DNA from 2 places in the Microbacterium sp. GW823-FHT02G05 genome. Region 1 is predicted to be linked to the other one. Evidence: predicted binding sites of a transcription regulator. Region 1 holds the regulator's gene; the other holds the start of a gene.
What was found. Region 1 encodes HrcA, which represses chaperone genes, less so after heat shock. Its sites were predicted from a motif close to TTNGCACTCGNNNNNNNCGAGTGCNAA; they were not measured.
Positions count from the first base shown of each region.

Region 2: a site for HrcA is predicted at 3,518-3,544, ahead of groES (co-chaperone GroES). Genes of this name have one in related genera too.

Region 1 is NZ_JBXAJK010000002.1:208,037-218,370, forward strand. Features, by position in the region: gene AC1REM_RS10905 (ABC transporter permease) at 1-190, opposite strand, end outside; gene AC1REM_RS10910 (ABC transporter permease) at 192-1,175, opposite strand; gene lepA (translation elongation factor 4) at 1,407-3,257, shown strand; gene AC1REM_RS10920 (DUF1990 domain-containing protein) at 3,337-3,990, shown strand; gene hemW (radical SAM family heme chaperone HemW) at 3,990-5,207, shown strand; gene AC1REM_RS10930 (carboxylesterase/lipase family protein) at 5,220-6,656, opposite strand; gene hrcA (heat-inducible transcriptional repressor HrcA) at 6,782-7,816, shown strand; gene dnaJ (molecular chaperone DnaJ) at 7,864-8,973, shown strand; gene AC1REM_RS10945 (16S rRNA (uracil(1498)-N(3))-methyltransferase) at 8,977-9,705, shown strand; gene AC1REM_RS10950 (HIT domain-containing protein) at 9,770-10,117, shown strand; gene AC1REM_RS10955 (PhoH family protein) at 10,167-10,334, shown strand, end outside.
Region 2 is NZ_JBXAJK010000001.1:1,440,076-1,450,409, reverse strand. Features, by position in the region: gene AC1REM_RS06925 (GntR family transcriptional regulator) at 1-703, shown strand, start outside; gene AC1REM_RS06920 (ABC transporter substrate-binding protein) at 760-2,019, opposite strand; gene rarD (EamA family transporter RarD) at 2,149-3,063, opposite strand; gene groES (co-chaperone GroES) at 3,137-3,433, opposite strand; gene AC1REM_RS06905 (class I SAM-dependent methyltransferase) at 3,589-4,785, shown strand; gene AC1REM_RS06900 (MFS transporter) at 4,924-6,333, shown strand; gene AC1REM_RS06895 (hypothetical protein) at 6,391-7,584, opposite strand; gene AC1REM_RS06890 (hypothetical protein) at 7,581-7,973, opposite strand; gene tsaD (tRNA (adenosine(37)-N6)-threonylcarbamoyltransferase complex transferase subunit TsaD) at 7,963-9,048, opposite strand; gene rimI (ribosomal protein S18-alanine N-acetyltransferase) at 9,045-9,551, opposite strand; gene tsaB (tRNA (adenosine(37)-N6)-threonylcarbamoyltransferase complex dimerization subunit type 1 TsaB) at 9,545-10,168, opposite strand; gene AC1REM_RS06870 (hypothetical protein) at 10,165-10,334, opposite strand, start outside.

The DNA of each region.
Region 1 (10,334 bases):
AGCGGGCCACGAGCGGGCCGATGATCGCGAACAGCACCAGCGCGATGAAGATGAACACACCCACCACGGCCGGCTTGTTGCGCATGAAGCGCTTCGAGTACAGTTCCCACTTCGACATGCGGCGACGCGGTGCGGGAGCAGTGGCGACAGCTGCGGCATCCGCGGAATCGATGATCTTCTCGTCAGTCATGTCAGCTCACCCGCACTCGGGGATCGAGGACCACGACGGTGATGTCGGCGAGAATCGCGCCGATCGCCGTCAGGACGGCGCCGAACGCCGCGATGGCCACAGTGGCGTGGATGTCGTTCTTGCTCAGGGCATCGATGAAGTATCGGCCCATGCCGTTCCAGGCGAAGATCGTCTCGGTCAGGATCGCGCCGGTGAAGACGGCCGGGATCGTGAAGGCGACCTGCGTGGCGACGGGAATGAGGGACGTGCGCAGAGCGTGCTTGCGGATCGCCTGCTGCTTCGTCAGACCCTTCGCCCTCGCGGTGCGCACATAGTCCGCGTTGATGTTGTCCAGCAGCAGCGAGCGCTGCAAGAAGTGGATACTCGCATAGCCGACCAGCACGAGGGCGATCGTCGGCAGGATCAGGTGCTGCAAGGCATCTATGAGGACGGGGAAGAACCCGGTGACGCCCTTGGATGATGAGCCCGTCACGTAGAAGATGCGGAAGCCGGCGAGGTCGTTGATGTTGATCGCGAGCAGCACGATGCCGAGCGCGGCCACGACGATGTTGATGTTCATCGTGATGATCGAGGTGGCCTGACCGATGCGGTCGGCGAGCTTGTACTGGCGCGATGCCGTGTACACACCGATCGCGATGCCGAGGATCGTCGTGATGATCGTCGCGCCGAGCACGAGTTCCGCGCTGACCCACATGCGATACGCGACCTGATCGTTGACCGACTGCCCGACGGGGCTGACGCCCCAGTCCCAGCGGAAGATGATCCCGCTGAACCAGTTCCACCACCGTTCGGCGAGGGGAACAGTGTCGCTCAGATTTCGCGGCGTGAGCGTCTGAACGATCTGCTCTTCGGTTGCGGGTGGGCGGCGGCCGACGAAGTTGCTGCGCGGGTCAAGGAAACCCCACGCGAGGAAGTACGTGATGTTGGTCGCCACCACGATCATGAGCAACCAACCGAACAGGCGGCGCAACAGGTACTTGATCAAGGTGGATGTTCTTTCTCTCTCACAGACGTCATCGGGATCGCCGATAACGCGCTGAGAATGGGTACTTGTAGGTACAAGCCCTGTGACGAGTCGGCGACGTTGCAGACTCGCTGCGAGGACGTTACTGAGTCATGGCGAAGATGACACTCAGTGCCATCGCAACCTTGGGGACACTATCACTTCTCTCTTGGAATCGAGGTTGACGCCGCGCCACGGTACTCTGGATTGGATATGTCACCACGTGCTTCCACCCCCCTGAGTCCGGCTGCAACGCCGCCTGCGCAGATCCGCAATTTCTGCATCATCGCGCACATCGACCACGGCAAATCGACTCTTGCCGACCGGATGCTCCAGATCACCGGTGTCGTCTCTGACCGTGACATGCGGGCGCAGTACCTCGACCGCATGGACATCGAGCGCGAGCGCGGCATCACGATCAAGAGCCAGGCGGTGCGCATGCCCTGGTCTGCGGGCGGTGAGACCTTCGCACTCAACATGATCGACACCCCGGGCCACGTGGACTTCACGTACGAGGTGTCCCGTTCGCTTGCGGCCTGTGAGGGCGCGATCCTCCTCGTCGACGCGGCGCAGGGCATCGAAGCCCAGACCCTGGCGAACCTCTACCTTGCTCTCGAGAACGACCTGCACATCATCCCTGTGCTGAACAAGATCGATCTGCCGGCGGCCGACCCCGAGAAGTTCGCGAAGGAGCTCGCCTCGCTCATCGGCGGTCACCCCGACGACGTCCTCCGCGTCTCGGGCAAGACCGGTGTCGGCGTCGAAGACCTGCTCGACCGCATCGTCGAGCAGATCCCTGCACCGAAGGGCGACCCGGATGCTCCGGCGCGCGCCATGATCTTCGACTCCGTGTACGACTCGTACCGCGGTGTGGTCACGTACGTGCGAATGGTCGACGGCAAGCTGGAGCCGCGCGAGCGCATCCAGATGATGTCGACACGTGCCACGCACGAACTCCTTGAGATCGGTGTGTCCAGCCCCGAGCCGATCCCCACGAAGGGGCTCGGCGTCGGTGAGGTCGGCTACCTGATCACCGGTGTGAAGGATGTGCGCCAGTCGAAGGTCGGCGACACCGTCACAACGCTGCGAAAGCCGGCGGAGGAGTCGCTTCCCGGCTACACCGACCCGAAGCCCATGGTCTATTCGGGGCTGTACCCGATCGACGGCAGTGACTACGCGGATCTGCGTGAGGCACTCGACAAGCTCAAGCTGTCAGATGCATCGCTCGTCTACGAGCCCGAGACATCCGTCGCACTCGGCTTCGGCTTCCGCTGTGGTTTCCTCGGTCTGCTGCACCTCGAGATCATCACCGAGCGTCTGAGCCGCGAGTTCGGCCTGGATCTCATCACGACGGCGCCGAGCGTGATCTACGAGGTCACGACCGACACCGGTGAGAAGGTCACCGTGACGAACCCGAGCGAGTACCCGGACGGGCGGGTCGCCTCGGTGGCAGAGCCCGTGGTGAAGGTCGCGATCCTGCTGCCGAAGGACTACGTCGGAACGGTCATGGAACTCTGCCAGTCGCGCCGAGGGTCGCTTCTGGGCATGGAGTACTTCAGCGAAGAGCGCGTCGAGCTGCGCTACAACATGCCGCTCGGTGAGATCGTCTTCGACTTCTTCGATCACCTGAAGTCGAAGACGCAGGGCTACGCGAGCCTCGACTACGAGCCCGCGGGCCAGCAGACGGCCGACCTCGTGAAGGTCGACGTGCTGCTGCAGGGAGACAAGGTCGACGCCTTCAGCGCGATCGTGCACCGTGACAAGGCCTACGCCTACGGCACGCTCATGACCGAGCGTCTGCGCAAGCTCATCCCGCGTCAGAACTTCGAAGTGCCGATCCAGGCGGCGATCGGTGCCCGCATCATCGCCCGTGAGACCATCCGCGCCCTGCGCAAGGACGTCCTCGCCAAGTGCTATGGCGGTGACATCAGCCGTAAGCGCAAGCTCCTCGAGAAGCAGAAGGAGGGCAAGAAGCGCATGAAGATGGTCGGCCGCGTCGAGGTTCCGCAGGAGGCGTTCATCGCCGCGCTGTCGGGCGACGTCGAAGGCAAAGACAAGAAGTGACAGGGGCGCGGCCTGACGTCCTCGACGTCGGGCCGCGTGTCCGGTGTCTGCTCAGGTGAGCCCAAGTATTCTGGAGAACATGCGTCGCGGAACATTCCGAGCTGGGACGGTGGACTATGCCGCCGTCGGTGCCACTCATGCGCCGGATCTGATGCAGTATCCGCCGGAGCACAGCATTCCTGCGGAGGAATCGTGGCGCATCGGCAGCGGCGAGGAGCGATTCCAGATCGCCGGTGAGGCGCTGCTGTCCTGGACCGCCCAGCGTGCGGCAGGACTCACTCTGCAGGATGTCCGCCCTGCTGCCGGACCGGCCTACGCGGGGGTCACCTTCGATGAGGAGGGCACGCCCATCGCGCCGAGCACGCGCGACGTCGAACAGCGCTTCGACGCCGAGGGCACGCCGTTCGTCGGTCCCGGAATGACGATCCGCCTGGACGGGCGCGTCGGCGGGATGCGTGCGGACGCGGAGCTTCGTGTGATCTCGGTCACGGAGGAGCGCCGCCACATCGGCTTCGTTCTCGGCACGGTGGGGGATTCCGTCGTCAGCGGCGAGGAGTCGTTCGACCTGCAGTGGCGTGAAGACACGGACGAGGTGTGGTTCACCGTGCGAGCGTTCGATGCTCCGGTCGGTCTTCTTTACCGGGTGCTTCCGGCACTCGTGAAGCGCCGCCGCCGCGAGCTCTTCGCGCGCTATCTTCGTGCGATCTCGCCGCTGTACGCGACTCCGCTCTGATGGCCGGAGCACTGCCCCAGGGAGATCCCGCACCGACGGATGGGCGCCTCCCCGCGGATCTGCGCATCGACGCGGACGCACCGTTCTCGGCCTACCTCCATGTGCCCTTCTGTCGCGTGCGCTGCGGGTACTGCGACTTCAACACGTACACCTCGTCTGAACTCCAGGGCGCCCGCCAGGACACCTACGCCGACACTCTCATCTCCGAGATCGCGCTCGCCCGTGCGGTCCTCGATGAGGCGGGGGCGTTGCGTCCACTCGACACGGTCTTCTTCGGCGGCGGCACCCCGACCCTGCTTCCCGCGGGAGATCTGGGGCGGATGCTGCGCGCCGCTGTCGAGGCCTTCGGGATCCGCCCCGGCGCGGAGGTCACGGTCGAGGCGAACCCGGACACGGTCACGCCCGAAGTGGCGGCTGAGCTCGCACGCGCCGGTGTCACCCGCATGTCGGTCGGCATGCAGTCGGCGGTGCCGCACGTGCTCGCCGCGCTCGATCGTACGCACCGACCCGAGAACGTGCGCACCGCCGTCGAGGCCGCCCGTGCTGCCGGATTCGACGTGAGCGTGGACCTCATCTACGGCGCACCCGGGGAGTCACTGGAAGACTGGCGACTGTCCCTTGAGACCGCGTTGGAACTGGCTCCGGATCACATCTCTGCCTACGCCCTCATCATCGAGGACGGGACGAAACTCGCCCGGCAGATCCGCCGCGGCGAAGTTCCCGCACCGGACGATGATCTGCAGGCCGACATGTACGAGCTGGCCGATCGGATGCTCGGGGATGCCGGTTTGTCCTGGTATGAGGTCAGCAACTGGGCGCGGACGCCTGAGCAGGAGTCGCGACACAACAGCGCGTACTGGCGGGGGACCGACTGGTGGGGCTTCGGCCCCGGCGCGCACAGTCATGTGGCCGGCCTGCGGTGGTGGAACGTCAAGCATCCCGCCGCGTACGCGACACGCCTCGCTGCGGGTGAATCGCCGGCGGCGGGCCAGGAGCGTCCGGATGCCACCGCTGTGACGCTCGAGCGCGTGCTGTTGCGCTCTCGAATGGCCGAGGGCCTGCCGATCGATGTGCTCTCCGCGACGCACCGCACCAAGGTGGCGGGGCTCATCGCAGACGGCTTGATCGATCCGGCGTCCGCTCTGCGCGGCACGGTCGTGCTGACCCTTCGCGGACGGCTGCTCGCTGACGCGGTCGTCCGCGCTCTCACTGACTGAGCCGAGCGCGGCTCAGCGTGACCGCGCTGTCGGCAGCAGATCGAGGGCGGCGGTGCGACGAGCAGGGATGTCACGGATCTCATTGTCGTAGACACGGGTGATCCGCGAGTGCGCCGCGTACGGCTGCCAGACGGGTTCGGCGGCGAGGACGAAGCGCACCCAGTCGCCGTGCATCTGCTGGGCAAGAGCCTGCGGTGCCTCCGGACCGGCGAGGCGAATCGCGTGATCCGTCTGCAGCGCGTCGAAGACGAAGCCCAGTTCGAGTGCGTGGGCAGCGCCGAGATCGTGCAGTGGTGTCGTCCAGGCGAACTCGTATACCCACGTCACGGTGGTTCTCGCACCGGCCGCGCGGAGGGCAGGTGCCCGGAGCAGGACATCCGTTGCGAGCTGTCCGAAGATCTCGCCGGTCGTCGCTTCGGGAAACTCGCGGCGGTATGCGCGCACGGCAGATCGCGAGATTCCGAGGGCGAGGCGCGCGAGCAGCAGCTGGAGGGGACGGATGCGGGAGAGGGCTTCGGGCGCGAACCAGAGGCGGTACTCGTCGGTGTTCGTGCCGATCAGCACAGGAATCTGCGCCTCGCGCAGAGCCTCCTCCGGCGAGCGTGGGAGTGAGGTCGCGTCGAGGCACAGCAGGTACCCGGGCGCCCCTCGCAGGGGTGTGCTTCCGGCGGACTGCGCCTGGCGCGCGTCGAGAAGCTGGTCAGGGGTGAGGGCGCGGAAGTCTTCGACGGTCGCGGACACGCCGAGTCGTTTCGCGAGTGCTGCGGTCACGCGTCCCGCCTTCGTCGGGCTGTCGGCCGAGAGGGGGCCGCTCTGCACGATCAGCGCCGCCGGGATCTCGGCGGAATCCGGCCGTGCGAGCAGCGCGGCAGCGAGCGCGCCGCCAGCGGACTCGCCCATGACCGTGATGCGGGTTGGGTCGCCGCCGAATGCCGCGATCTCCTCGTGCGTCCAGCGCAGAGCGCATGCGGCATCCGAGAGCCCGAGGTTGCGCGGTGCGCCTTCGAGAACGGAGAAGCCCTCCGCGCCGAGACGGTACCCGGCCGAGACGAAGATGACGCCGTCTCGCGCGAACGCGCTCCCGTCATAGAGCGGAAGCGCCGTCGTGCCGCGCTCGAAGGCGCCGCCGTGCAGCCAGAACACGACGGGGAGATTCTGCGCGTCGCGTGGTGCCCAGACGTTCACCGTCAGCACGTCCTCTCCGGCGATGGTCACCGTGGGCAGCAGAGCCTGCAGGCGCCCCTGATACGGACGCTGCGGTGGCGTCGCGCCGAAAGCGCGGGCATCGCGAACGCCGCTCCAGGGCTCGGGCGGCTGAGGTTCTGCGAAACGACGCTCGCCGAACGGGGGTGCGGCGTAGGGGATCCCGAGGAATCGGTCGATTCCGCCGCGGCTCTCTCCCTCGATCTCTCCTGTCGACAAGCGGACACGCGGGCGCTGGGGGCTCATGGCCACATCGTAGGGGTAGGCGCGTCGGCTCGGCCAGTGTCCAGCACCGCGCGCTAAGATTGGCACTCAGAGGTGGGGAGTGCCAATGCGCTCCTGCGGTCGGAGAGCACCCGAGAGGAGGGGCGATGGTCAGCGAACGAGGTCTGCAGGTTCTCCGTGCGATCGTGCAGGACTACGTGGCATCCCACGAGCCGGTTGGTAGCAAGTCCATCGTCGAGCGTCACTCCTTCGGCGTCTCCGCGGCCACCATCCGCAACGATATGGCGCTGCTCGAAGACGAAGAGCTGATCACGGCCCCCCACACCTCATCGGGCCGCGTCCCCACCGACAAGGGCTATCGCGTCTTCGTCGATCATCTCGCGCAGGTACGGCCGCTCTCGACGGCGCAACGCTCCGCGATCTCGAGCTTTCTCACCGAACCGACCGACCTCGACGATCTGATGATCCGCACCGTGCGCGTCCTCACCCAGCTCACCGGGCAGGTCGCCCTGGCGCAGTACCCGTCGTTCGCGCGTGCGCACGTGACGCATGTCGAGCTCGTATCGCTGGCGCCCAACCGCCTGCTGGTGATTCTCGTGACCGACGCGGGCGGGGTTTCGCAACGCATCGTGCCGTTGCCCGTCGACCTCGACGAGGCCGACCTCACCGCGTTGCGGATACGACTGACGGGCACGTTGACCGGCAGCTCGGTGCGCGATGGTTCCGAGTGCCTCACGGCGCTGCAGAACGAAGTCGGTCCGGCCCGCACGACCGCGGCGATGTCGGCGCTGGCGAAGGCGATCGGCGAAGAACTCGCGGAGTTCCGGCAGGAGCGCCTCGTGATGGCCGGGGCTGCGACGCTGGCACGACGGGAGCAGGACTTCCGCGGCAGCATCCATCCGCTGCTGGAGGCGATCGAAGAGCAGGTGACTCTCCTGCGTCTGATGCGTGAGATGGTCGCCGATGAGCACGGCCTTGCGGCGAGCATCGGCGCAGAGAACGAGGCTTTCGGCCTGCCCGAGGCCTCGATCGTCGCGAGCGACTATCAGACACACGGGGGAACGGCACGCGTCGGGGTCATGGGGCCGACGCGCATGGACTATCCGAGCAACTTCGCCGCAGCGCGGGCCGTCGCCCGCTACCTGTCGCGGATGCTCGAAGACGACGAGACGGGCCGCTGAGCGGCACGTGAGACGGCCCCGCGTGCCGGGGCGTTGGAAAGGGAGAAGTGGCTGATCACTACGAGATCCTTGGAGTCTCTCGCGAGGCGACCGAGGAAGAGATCAAAAAGGCGTATCGCAAGCTGGCGCGCCAGCTGCACCCGGATGTGAATCCCGGTGAGGATGCGGCTGAACGCTTCAAGCTCGTGACGCACGCCTACGACGTGCTCAGCAACGCCGAGTCGCGTCGCCGCTACGACATGGGCGGCGACTCCGCCGGCGGCAACTTCGGCAATTTCGGTGGCTTCGGCGACATCTTCGAGACGTTCTTCGGGGCGGGCGGTGGCGGTCGCACGGCCCGACCGCGGTCGCGTCGTGAACGCGGCCAGGACGCCCTCGTTCGCATCAGCCTGGAGCTCGGCGATGTCGTGTTCGGCGTGCACAAGGACATCGAGGTCGACACCGCGGTTCTGTGTGAGACGTGTCAGGGCTCTTGCTGCCAGGAGGGCACGTCGCCGGTCACCTGCGATATCTGCAAGGGAAGCGGTCACGTGCAGCAGCAGGTGCGGAGCCTCCTCGGCAACGTCATCACGACGCAGCCCTGCGGCTCGTGCGAGGGCTACGGAACGACGATTCCCTACCCGTGTGCGACGTGCAGCGGCCAGGGCCGTGTGCGCTCGCGCCGCACGGTCGCGCTCGACATCCCGGCGGGAGTCGAGGACGGCCTGCGTCTGCAGCTTCCGGGCTCTGGTGAGGTGGGCCGGGGCGGTGGGCCCAGCGGCGACCTGTACATCGAGGTCAGCGTCGCTCCGCACCCGACGTTCAGCCGCGAGGGCGACGATCTGCTCGCGACGCTAGAGGTGGCGATGAGCGATGCGATCCTCGGTACGACGACCACGATTGAGGGGCTGGACGGAGCGGTCGATCTGGAGATCCGCGCGGGTCTGCAGTCCGGTGACGTCCTCACGATCAAGAACCGCGGTGTCACGCCCCTGCGCGGCACCCAGCGCGGCGACCTGCGGGTCGGTGTGCAGGTCGTGACGCCTACGCGTCTGGACTCGAAGCAGCGCAAGCTGATCGAAGATTTCGCCCGCACTTCGAAGGCACCGGCGCCCAAGCTCGCCGAGTTCCACCAGGGGCTGTTCTCGAAGCTGCGCGACCGCTTCCGGAACTCCTGAGCCATGGCTCTGCACTTCGTCACTGCGGATGCCTCCGCTGCTGCTGTCGGCGACATCGTGACCCTCACCGGGCCGGAGGCGAAGCACGCGGCCGTCGTGCGCCGTGTGCGCCTCGGCGAGCAGATCACGCTCGGAGACGGCTCCGGCGTATGGCTGAGCGGCGCTGCATCCCTCGTCGAAGCCACGCGTGTCGACGTGCAGATCACATCGCGGACCGACGTCGAACGGCCGAGCCCACAGCTGGTGCTCGTCCAGGCGCTGGCGAAGGGCGACCGCGACGAGCTGGCCGTGCAGGCGTCGTGCGAGCTCGGTGTCGACGAGATCGTGCCGTGGCAGGCATCGCGCAGCGTGTCGCGCTGGGAGGGTGCCAAGGCCGCCAAGGGGCGCGAGCGCTGGGCGACGATCGTCCGTGAGGCAGCGAAGCAGGCCCATCGCGCATGGATTCCGACGGTCTCCGAGGTGCAGAGCACTGCGCAGCTCACACAGCGGGCAGGCACGCAGCGGATGCTCCTGCTGGAGCCGTCGGCGACGCTCAGGCTCACCGAGCTCGAACTCGATGGCCGCGACATCGTGCTGGTGGTCGGTCCGGAAGGCGGCATCAGTGCCGAAGAGCTTGAGCGCCTCGAAGCGGCCGGCGCCGAGAGAGTCGTCCTCGGTGATGCTGTGCTGCGCACCTCCACGGCGGGGCCCGCCGCGATCGCGGTGCTCTCGGCTGCTCTCGGACGCTGGTGATCCTGCAGTTCCGCTGGGCGCGTACCACCCGCGCAGGCCAGATCGCGCCGATAGACTGGGCGCTATGACGGAACCTTCGATCTTCACGCGCATCCTGAACGGGGACATCCCCGGCGAGATCCTCGCGGAGACCGACCGCGTCTTCGCGATTCGCGACATCAACCCGCAGGCTCCCGTGCATCTGCTCGTCATCCCCAAGACCGAGCAGTATCGCAACGTGGTCGAGCTTGCTGAGGGCGACCCTGAGCTCCTCGGCGAGATCGTCTCGCTCTCGAACGATCTGGCCGCTGCACATGCCGACGGCGAGTTCCGGCTCGTCTTCAACACCGGAGCCCACGCGGGGCAGACGGTGTTCCATGTGCACGCGCACGTGCTCGCCGGTGGTCTGAGCGAGGCGAGCGTCGGTGCCTGATCCGGAAGACGACCACGTCGTCGATCGGCTCTCTGCAGACGGCATCGCGATGGTGCGTCTCCTGGGGGCACAGGATCGCCTGCTCAAGATGCTCGAGGCTCAGCATCCATCCGTCGATGTCCTGGTGCGCGGAAACGAGTTGACGCTCAGCGGTCCGGCGGCGGATGTCGCGGCCGCGCGCACGCTGCTCGATGAGCTCATCGCGATGACGCGCTCG
Region 2 (10,334 bases), on a different contig from region 1:
CCCCGTCCCCCTCTACTACCAGATCTCCAGCCGCCTCGAATCGGCGATCCACGCGGGCACGATTCCGACCGGCGCGCGCCTCGAGAACGAGATCGCGATCGCACAGCGACTCGGACTCTCCCGACCAACCGTTCGTCGAGCCATCCAGGACCTCGTCGACAAGGGACTGCTCGTGCGGCGCCGTGGTGTGGGCACGCAGGTCGTGCAGGGGCAGGTCACCCGACAGGTCGAGCTCACGAGTCTCTACGAAGACCTCAAAAGCGCGAACCACGAACCCGGCACGAGAGTGCTCCAGCGCGAGATCGTCCCCGCCTCCGAGGATGTCGCGACCGCACTCGGCGTTCCGCGCGGCACCGACGTCGTCTACCTCCGGCGCCAGCGCAGCATGGACGGTTCTCCCGTCGCTGTGCTGGAGAACTACCTGCCCATCGAGTTCGCCGACGTTCCCACCGCACAGCTGGAAGAGCGCGGCCTGTACCAGATCATGCTGAGTCGGGGTGCGGCGATCCGCGTCGCGAAGCAGAAGATCGGTGCCCGCCGCGCCGAAGGTGACGAGAGCGAGCTGCTCGACATCGACGAAGGAGGCCCCGTACTCACGGTCGAGCGCATCGCCTTCGACAGCTCAGGGCATGCGATCGAGTTCGGCCTGCACTGCTACCGCCCCGACCGCTACAGCTTCGAGACCACGCTGGTCGCGAAGTAGACCACCACGAGAAAGGCCCCGGATGCTGAGCATCCGGGGCCTTTCTGTTGCGGAACTCAGTTCACGCGGGTGTACATGTTGTCGGCGCCGAACTTGAAGATGCCGATCGCAGCACCCTTCGGGTCGCCGTTCTCGTCGAAGGTGACCTTGCCGGAGTAGCCGTCGTAGTCGGCGACGCCACCGTCGTTGATGATCTTCGCGCAGTCGGCGAAGCTCGTGCACGGCGTGCCGTCACCCGAGCCACCGGAGACTTCCTGCATCTTCGCGGCGATCTCCGGCCCTTCGGTGGAGCCGGAGGCGAGCGCTGCCAGCGCCATCAGCACGACGGCGTCGTAGGCCTCTGCCGCGTAGGTGAAGTCCTTGACCTCGGCGTTGCCCTCACCGGTCCAGAAAGCCTGGAGCCGCTCGGTGAAGTCGTCCTCGAGTTCCGGGCCGGGGCGGGTGCCCTGTGCGCCTTCGAGCGAGACCGGGATGTCGGTGCCGTACTGCGACACGTTGCCATCGACCATGTAGAACTTGTCGCCCGTGATGCCGGCGTTCACCAGCAGCGGTGCGATCGTCTTGAACTGGTCGAAGGAGACGATCGCCACAGCGTCCGGGTTGGCGGCCGTGATCGTCGCGACCTGCGCGTCGAACTGTGCGTCGCCGACGTTGAACGAGGCGTCTGCGACGACCTCGCCGCCCGTGCTCTCGAACGTCGTCTTGATCGCGTCGAACAGACCGGTGCCGTATGCGTCGTTCTGGTAGATGATGCCGAGCGTCTTCTTGCCGTCTTCGGCGATCAGGTTGCCGAGCACCTCACCCTGAAGCAGGTCGCTCGGTGCGGTGCGGAAGTACAGCCCGTTGTCGTCCCAGGCCGTGAAGTCCGGCGAGGTGTTCGACGGCGAGATAGTGATGATGCCGGCGTTGATGTTTCCGTCGAGGATCAGCTTGGAGACACCGGATGCCGCGGCACCGACGATGCCGGCGACGCCGGCGTTCTGCAGCTTGGTGATCGAGGTCTCGTACGCCTTCGTGTCGGTGTCGCCCTCGTCTTCGGAGAGCATCTCGATCGTGACGCCGGCCTTGGCGTCGTTGATCTCCTGCACGGCCAGACCGACACCGGACTCCATGGGCGGGCCGAGGAAGGACAGCGAACCGGTCTGCGGGAGCAGCGAGCCGAGCTTGAGTGCGAGCTCTGTCGCAGGCTTCTCGCCACCGCCGGTCTCGGGCGCCGTGCCGGGTGTGCTGCAGCCTGCAATCACCAGGGCGGATGCGCCGATCAGCGCGACGCCTGCGAAGACCTTCGCGGTGCGCGAGTTCTTCAGTGCGTTCATGGTGCTCCTTTGCGTGTATGAACGTGGACTGTTTACGATGCCCACTATCGGGTGGTCTCACCCTATGACAACCACGCTCACGCATTGTCTCGGTGCGTTAACGATCTGCCCCGAGTGCGCCGGGCTCTGCTAGACGAGTTCGACCGGTGCCGCCCGCCGTCCTTTTCGGCTGTTCAGGAGCACATCGAGCAGGAACACCATCACGGCGATCCACACCAGGATGAAGCCAGCCCACCGCTCGGGCGGCATCGGCTCGTGCAGAAGGAACGTGCCGATGAGGAAGATCATGATCGGCGTGATGAACTGCAGGATGCCGGCCATGCTCAGCGGAATCCGCCGCGCTCCCCCGGCGAAAAGTAGCAGCGGCACCGCGGTCACGACGCCGGTCGCGGCGAGCAGCGCGGCATGGCCCCATCCGAGCGTTCCGAAGGTGATGCCGGTCGTCATCGCGACGATCACGAGTTCGATGATCGCGACCGGCGTGAGCCACATGGTCTCGAGTGTGAGACCGGAGACGGCATCCACCCGGGGGCCGATCTTCTTCTTGACGAGTCCGTAGAGGCCGAACGAGAAGGCGAGCAGCAGGGCGATCCACGGCACCGTTCCATAACCGATCACGGTCACTGCGACCGCGACGGCGGCGATACCGACGGCAACCCACTGCAGCGGCCGCAGGCGCTCGCGCAGCACGATCACACCGAGGAGCACGATGAGGATCGGGTTCATGAAGTAGCCGAGGCTGGTCTCAAGAACGCGATCGGTGACGACGCCCACGATGTAGGTCTGCCAGTTGATGAAGATGAGCGCGCCCGCGAGAAGAGTGAGCCAGCGCAGGCGGCGGTCGCGCAGAATCGCGAGGAACGCCGCCCACCCGCGGGTGACGGTCAGCAGGAGGACGCAGAGCACGAGCGAGAACAGCACGCGCATCGCGACGATCTCCCACGGGCCGGTGGGGATGAGCAGGACGAAGAAGAGCGGAACGAATCCCCACAGCACGTACGCCGCTGCCGTGTACGCGAACCCGATGCGCAGCTCAGTTGTCATCTGACAACTGTAGAGAAAAAACGGCGAAGGGCCCGGATGCCGTAGCATCCGAGCCCTTCGCCGGCAGCAGTCGTCAGCGGACGACGACCGCCAGAACGTCGCGTGCCGAGAGGACGAGGTACTCGTCGGCGCCGAACTTCACCTCGGTGCCGCCGTACTTGCTGTACAGGACGCGGTCACCAACGGCGACGTCGAGCGGAACACGGTTGCCGTTGTCGTCGATGCGGCCGGGGCCCACGGCCACGACCTCGCCCTCCTGGGGCTTCTCCTTGGCAGTGTCAGGGATGACCAGGCCACTCGCGGTGGTCTGCTCGGCCTCGACCTGCTTGATGACGATGCGGTCCTCGAGCGGCTTGATGGAAACCGACACGGTCTACCTCTTTCTATGACAGAGACATCGGAAGTCATTCGCACTCTCTACCCGAGAGTGCTAACACTCACCTTACGCGCTTCATTGGCACTCACGCAATGCGAGTGCCAACGTTTCGCCATGGGCGCACACGCCTGCCGGTCTAGGCTGATCCGGTGGAAATGTCTGAGCTCACCGCCCTGCTCACCCCCGAGGGCCTGCGCCTGCTGGATGCGCTCGGCACGGTGGAGACGACGGACGCCGCCGCCCGGGCCGTCTCGACGCTGCGTGCCGCGGGCCACGGCCCCGACGTCGTCGCCGCAGTGGTCGGGCAGGCGCACCTCCGGGCGAAGGCACGGGCGAAGTTCGGCGAATTCGCCTCTCGGATGCTGTTCACCCGCGCAGGACTCGAGCAGGCCACGCGTCTCGCCGTCGCCGCACGCCACGCCGGGCGCCTGCGCGCAGCCAGCATCGCCCACGTCGCCGATCTCGGCTGCGGCATCGGCGGCGACTCCCTGGCCTTCGCGGGCGCGGGGATCCGCGTCACAGCGGTGGATGCCGACGAGGTCACCGCCGCCCTCACCGCCTTCAACCTCGCCCCCTTCGGCGACGACGCGACCGTGCTGCACGGCACCGCTGAGAGCGCAGACCTCAGCGGCATCGACGCCGTGTGGCTGGACCCCGCCCGGCGCACGGCAGGACACAGCGAGACGCGTCGAGTCGCTGCATCCGACTACTCCCCCTCCCTCGACTGGGCCTTCGATCTCGCCACGCGAATGCCCGTCGGCATCAAGCTCGGACCGGGGCACGACCGCGATCAGCTGCCCGCCGAGAGCGAAGCGCAGTGGGTGAGTGTCGACGGCAGCGTGGTCGAGCTCGTGCTGTGGTCGGGGGCGCTTGCGCGCCCCGGCGTGCATCGCGCGGCGATGGTCGTACGGGGTGATCACACCCACGAGCTGACCGCCGCCGCGGACAGCGAGGACGCGCCGGTGCGCGAGCTCGGTGCGTTCCTGCACGAGCCGGACGGCGCCGTCATCCGCGCGCGGCTGATCGGTGATGTCGCTCGCCAGCTGGAGGCGGGGATGCTCGACGAGCACATCGCCTACCTCACGTCGGATGCGGCGCTGACGAGCCCCTTCGTGCAGTCGTTCCGGGTGCGCGAGGTGCTGCCCGTGACCCCGAAGGCGATCAGCGCAGCACTGCGGGCGGGCGAGATCGGAACGCTGGAGATCAAGAAGCGCGGCGTGGACATCGACCCCGCGGCCTTCCGGAAGAAGCTCACACTGCGGGGTCCGAAGGCAGCCACACTGATCCTGGCGCGCGTCGGCAGCAAGCGGCTCGCGATCCTCGCCGATCGCGTCGGCACCGCCTAGCACCCGCTCCCACCCCTCGACTCCGACTCCTCGGGACGGTCGTCAGCACTTGTTTGCGATGTTTTGAATACCCCTACCCCCTATAGGTATAGTCTTGCTCTGGTCACCCATCCCGACCAGATACCTGGAGGAACTCTCATGTCGTCGCCTTCGTCCATCCGCCCATCCCGACGATGGCTCGGGCTGGCCCTCATCGCCACTGCGCAGTTCGTCGTCATCATGGACACGTCGATCATCGGCGTCGCCCTTCCCGACATGCAGCGCGATCTGGGCTTCACCCCGGAGTCGCTGTCCTGGGTCTTCAACGCCTACGTCGTCGCGTTCGGTGGCCTGCTGCTGCTCGGCGGGCGCCTCTCTGACGTCTTCGGCGCACGAAGGATCTTCGTCACCGGCTGGATCGTCCTGATCGTTGGCTCCCTCGTGGCCGGAGCCGCGAACGGCGTCGCCATGGAGATCATCGGCCGCGCCGTGCAGGGCGCAGGTTCGGCGCTGATCGCACCCGCCGCACTCACGCTTCTCATGATGCTCTTCGGCGGCACATCCGACCTGCCCAAGGCATTCGCGATCTACGGAGCCGCCGCCCCCATTGGCGGCACCGCCGGCGTGTTCCTCGGCGGTGTTCTGACCGAGTACGTGAGCTGGCCCTGGGTGTTCTACATCACGGTGCCGCTTGCGCTGCTCGTGCTCGCGTTCACCCCGAACGCACTTCCCCGGGGATCACGGGGCACAGGGGGCTCGGTGAACCTCAGTGGCGCGATCACTGTGACCATCGGTCTCGCGGCCCTCGTATACGCCGTCGTCAACGCGCCGGAGGTCGGCTGGTTCTCGCTCACCACGGTCGGACTGCTCGCCGCGGGTGTCATCCTGCTCGTCGTCTTCTTCGTGATTCAGGCCCGCAGCAGCGACCCGCTCCTGCGCCTCGGTCTGCTTCGCGCACCGCAACTCGCCGCGGCGAACAGCGCACAGCTGCTCCTCGGTGCCGCCTGGGTCGCGATGTGGTTCTTCCTCAACCTCTACCTGCAGCAGGTGCTGGGGGCCGGCGCCTTCGCCGCAGGTGCAGCGCTCCTTCCCATGACGGGCCTTGTCGTGCTCGTGATGATCTCTCTGGCACCGCGGCTGCAGGCGCGTTTCGGCGCGAAGTCGATGATCGTCAGCGGCCTTGTGCTGTTGGCAGGCGGACTGTTCTGGCTCTCCTTCGTGCGCCCGGACGGCAGCTACAGCGTCGACGTCCTGCCTGCTTCACTCCTGGCGGCGCTCGGCATGTCGCTCGCCTTCGTGCCCTCACTGGGCACCGCGATCAACTCCGCCCCGGCCGCAGAGACCGGAGTGGCGTCGGGGCTCGTCAGCACGAGCTACCAGATCGGCTCCGCGCTCGGCCTGGCGATCCTCACGGCGGTCGCCTACGGCATTGCGGGCGCGGAACCCGCTCGCGCGGAACTGACCCAGGGCTACTCTGCCGCCTTCCTCGGGGCGGCGATCGTCGCGGTCGCCGGCGCGGTCATCACCGCGATCGCGATGAAGGGCGTCCGCGAGCGGGTCGCGGTCTGAGTCGGTGCTCCGGGTTCGGCGCACCGGCGCGGGACCCCGAGCGCACGAGATAGCGCCTCACTCGATGCGCGGCCCCCACGCGGTCGGCGGATGATCCGCCGACCGCGTGATCGTCAGCGAGGAACCGCCGTAGATCGTCGTGAACAGCTCGACCAGCACGGACTCCCCGGTCTGCGCGGAGACCGTCCGGAAAGAGATCGGCAATCGCGCATCCGGCCCCGCCGCGCCGTCTCCCGACGTGGCGGTGATGACACCGGAGACTTCATCGCAGCTCACCTGCAGCTCACTCAGCGGATCGTCATAGAGCAGACAGGTCTGAGATCCTCCGCCGGAGTAGGCGAGCCAGATAGGCTCATCGTCCAGGTAGCCGAGAATCTGCGCACCGGGCGCATACCCCTCCTCGACCAGACCGTCGAAGAAGCGCTGCTCGTCCTCCGTGAGCAATGAGGCATTCACGCGGGTGAAGCCCGTGAGCTCCTGCAGCGAACCGATCGGCAGCCCCTCGGCCGAGAAGGCGATCTGACCGAAGTAGCCGGGGATCTCGGAAGTGGCCGGATCCAGGAAGACCTGCAGCGCCTCCGAGGATCCGTCACCCGCTCGCAGGCACTGCTGCTGCATGAGATCGCTGTTGTCGACGATCACGCACCGGAGCCGCTCCTCGCTCGACGTCGCGTACCAGAGCGTTCCGAGGCCCTTCGCAGCGATGAGGGCGAGGCTGCCGTCGTCGAGGTCCTCATACTGTGCGACGATCGCCGCGCGCCGATCCTGCTGTTCCGCCGTCTCGTGCAGCGCGACGACGGGTGTGCGAGGAAAGGCCACACCGAACCCGAACGCCAGCATCAGTGCGCCGATCAGCGCACCGACGATCACACGTGGACGCCGTGCCCACGGCTTCGCGCTCAGCTCCTTCAGCCCGTCGCCGAGGCGTCGGCGGATGCGATCCGCGAACGGCTCGGGTGCGTGCGAGGGCTCTGATGCGATGTCGGAGAGATCCTCAGACGCGGGCGCGTCTCCGGCTGCGGGCAGGTTGCCGCTGTCCTTCGAAACGTCGCGCTCGCGCGCCGCGATCTCCCCGCGCGCCGTGGCGGTTTCCGCTTCTGCATAACCGGGCTCAGGCGTCGGGACGATTCGGCGGGCCTCCAGTTCGCGCAAGCGCGCGGCATCCGCGTCGGTGAGCGCACCACCGCGCCCATAGGCACGATGCTGCAGGGCACGAAGCTCCATTGCTTCGACCTCGGTGAACATGATCACCCCAGAATGTTGAACTCGTACGCGTACCAGACCAGCCAGCCCGCGCTGTAGAGCGTGGCCAGCACCGCGAGCACAAGCGACCAGATCGCGAGTGCCCGGTTCTCGACCGGTCGCCGCAGGGCGATGATCGAGGCGACCATGGCAATGATCGCGAGCGGGATTCCCCAGCCTACGAAGAACGATGCCACAAGCGCGACAATGGCCGCCAACAGTGCCCACGGTCCGATCCGCGGGGTGGATGCGACAGCGGGCGTCGCACCGGAACCTGCGGCGGCGCCCGCGACGATCGCGTCCGGTTGCCATCCGATGTGATCGGCGTCGGGCCCCGTCTCGACCGTGACCGGCGTCGGGGCGGTGGGGAGGCGGCTGTAGCCGCGGTCATCCGACATCGACGACCTCCCGTTCCGCGACCTGGATCTCAGTGACGGGCAGCGTCGAGTCGGCACCGAACGCGAGCGTGGACGGGCGACGCCCCGACGCGATGAGCTCTGCGGCGAGCCCTGCGATCATCGCTCCGTTGTCGGTGCACAGCGACAGCGGGGGAATCCGCACACTCACCCCGGCCTCTGCCGCCCGCTCCAAGGCGACGTCACGCAGGCGTCGGTTCGCGATGACGCCACCGCCGAGCAGAAGGCGCGGAACGCCGAGGTCTCGGCAGGCTGCGAGCGCCTTCGTCACGAGCACATCCACGACGGCCTCACGGAAGCTCGCCGCGACATCCGCGACGGGCACCGGCTCCCCCGTCGCCTCCTGCTGTTCGACCCAGCGGGCGACGGCGGTCTTGAGACCGGAGAACGAGAAATCGTAGCGGTGCTTCGCCATGTCGGAGGCCCGGGAGAGTCCGCGCGGGAAGCGGATCGCCTGGGGGTCGCCGCCTACGGCCGCCCGGTCGATCTCCGGCCCACCGGGGTAGGGCAGGCCGAGCAGGCGCGCAACCTTGTCGAAGGCCTCGCCGGCCGCGTCGTCCATCGTCTCGCCGAGCATCTCGACGTCGGTCGTGAGGTCGCGTACGTGCAGCAGAGAGGTGTGCCCGCCGCTCACGAGGAGCGCGATCGTCGGATACTCAAGAGGCGCAGATTCTGCGTCTCCCGCGAGGATGTCGGCGGCGATGTGTCCGACGAGGTGATTGACCGCGTACAGCGGCTTGTCGAGAGCGGCGGCGAGCCCCTTTGCGGCGCCGATGCCGACCATGAGCGCCCCGGCGAGGCCGGGCCCGCTCGTCACCGCGATCGCGTCGAGATCTTCCAGGCGCACCTGTGCCTCGGCGAGCGCCTGGGCGATCGACGGCTGGAGCGCTTCGAGGTGGGCTCGCGCGGCGACCTCGGGGACCACGCCGCCATAGCGGGCATGCTCGTCCATGCTGGACGCGATCGTGTTCGACAGCAGGGTGCGGCCGCGGACGATGCCGATACCGGTCTCGTCGCAGCTCGTCTCGATGCCGAGCACCAGGGGGGCGGTGGTCATGCGGTGCTCTCCTCGGTCGCGGAATCGGATGTCGCGGATGCGTCGCGTTCACGCCAGACGCGTAGATCGAGACGCATCACGATCGCGTCGACATCGTCGGGCTGGTAGTAGCGCGGCCGACGGCCGAGTTCCGCGAATCCTTCAGAGGTGTAGAGCCGCTCGGCCGTGGGGTTGTCAGCGCGCACTTCGAGGAACACCTCGCTCGCGCCGCGGTCGGATGCCTCACCGAGCAGTGCGCGCAGGAGCGCGCGCCCACGCCCGGAACCGCGGTGGGCGGCGTCGAGAGCGATCGTCTGGATGTCGGCGTCGCTGGATCCGCGCAGTGCCCGCACTCCCCCGTATCCGACGATCTCGCCGGACTCGTCATCGACGAAGTAGCGGCCGTGTTCGGAGACGAGCTCGGCCGCCATCATCTCGGCGCTCCAGGCATCGGTCGGGAAGGAGGCGGTCTCGATCCGCATGATCGCGTCGAGATCGGACGCTCCGGCCGGGCGGATCACGATCCGACCCGTTTCGGAGCGCGTGGCTGTGCGACGTCGGGCTGGCGCAGGTAGAGCGGTTCGCTGTCTGCGAGCTCGCGCCCTGCGGCGAGCGCACGCTGACCGACCCGCGCGAGGGCAGCCGCGGAGAGCGCGGTGACCTCGACAGCGCGGATCCCCGCGAGGTGCGTCTCCGCGTCGGCACGCAGCACAAGCACCGTGTCGGCGACGACATGCGGGACGCCGTCGGTATCAAGACCTTCGAAGACGGTCACGGCGACCTCGCGCCGGCGCGCGTCGGTCACGATCGCGAAACGGCCTGCCGTCGCATCCGCCTCGATCTCGGTCAGCGCGGCCGCGAAGTGGCTCGGCACCGGGACGACCGTGATCGCCCGCGCCAGTGCGACCGCGCGCGCCGCGGCGATGCCGATGCGCAACCCGGTGAAAGGCCCCGGCCCCATGCCTGCGACGACGTTCGTGAGCGGCTCCGCTCCCGCATCCTGCAGCGTCTCGGCGAGCATCTCGCCGATGACTTCGACATGCCCGAGCGGATCGATCGCCGCACGCTCCGCGCAGATCGCGCCGGCACCGTCGATGGCGGCGATGGCAGTACCGAGGGAGGTGTCGACGGCGAGGATCACCCTTCCAGGGTAGTCGCGAGCTCGCGGGCTCGGCCCCAGCGTCCACCGCCGAGCACCTGCGCGTCGGCGGCGCCGAGGGACGCGGCCGCCAGCAGTGCCTGGTACTCGTACCCCGCCTCCGCGACCGATGCCCAGCCGATGCTCGCGGAGACGCGGGAGATCGCGG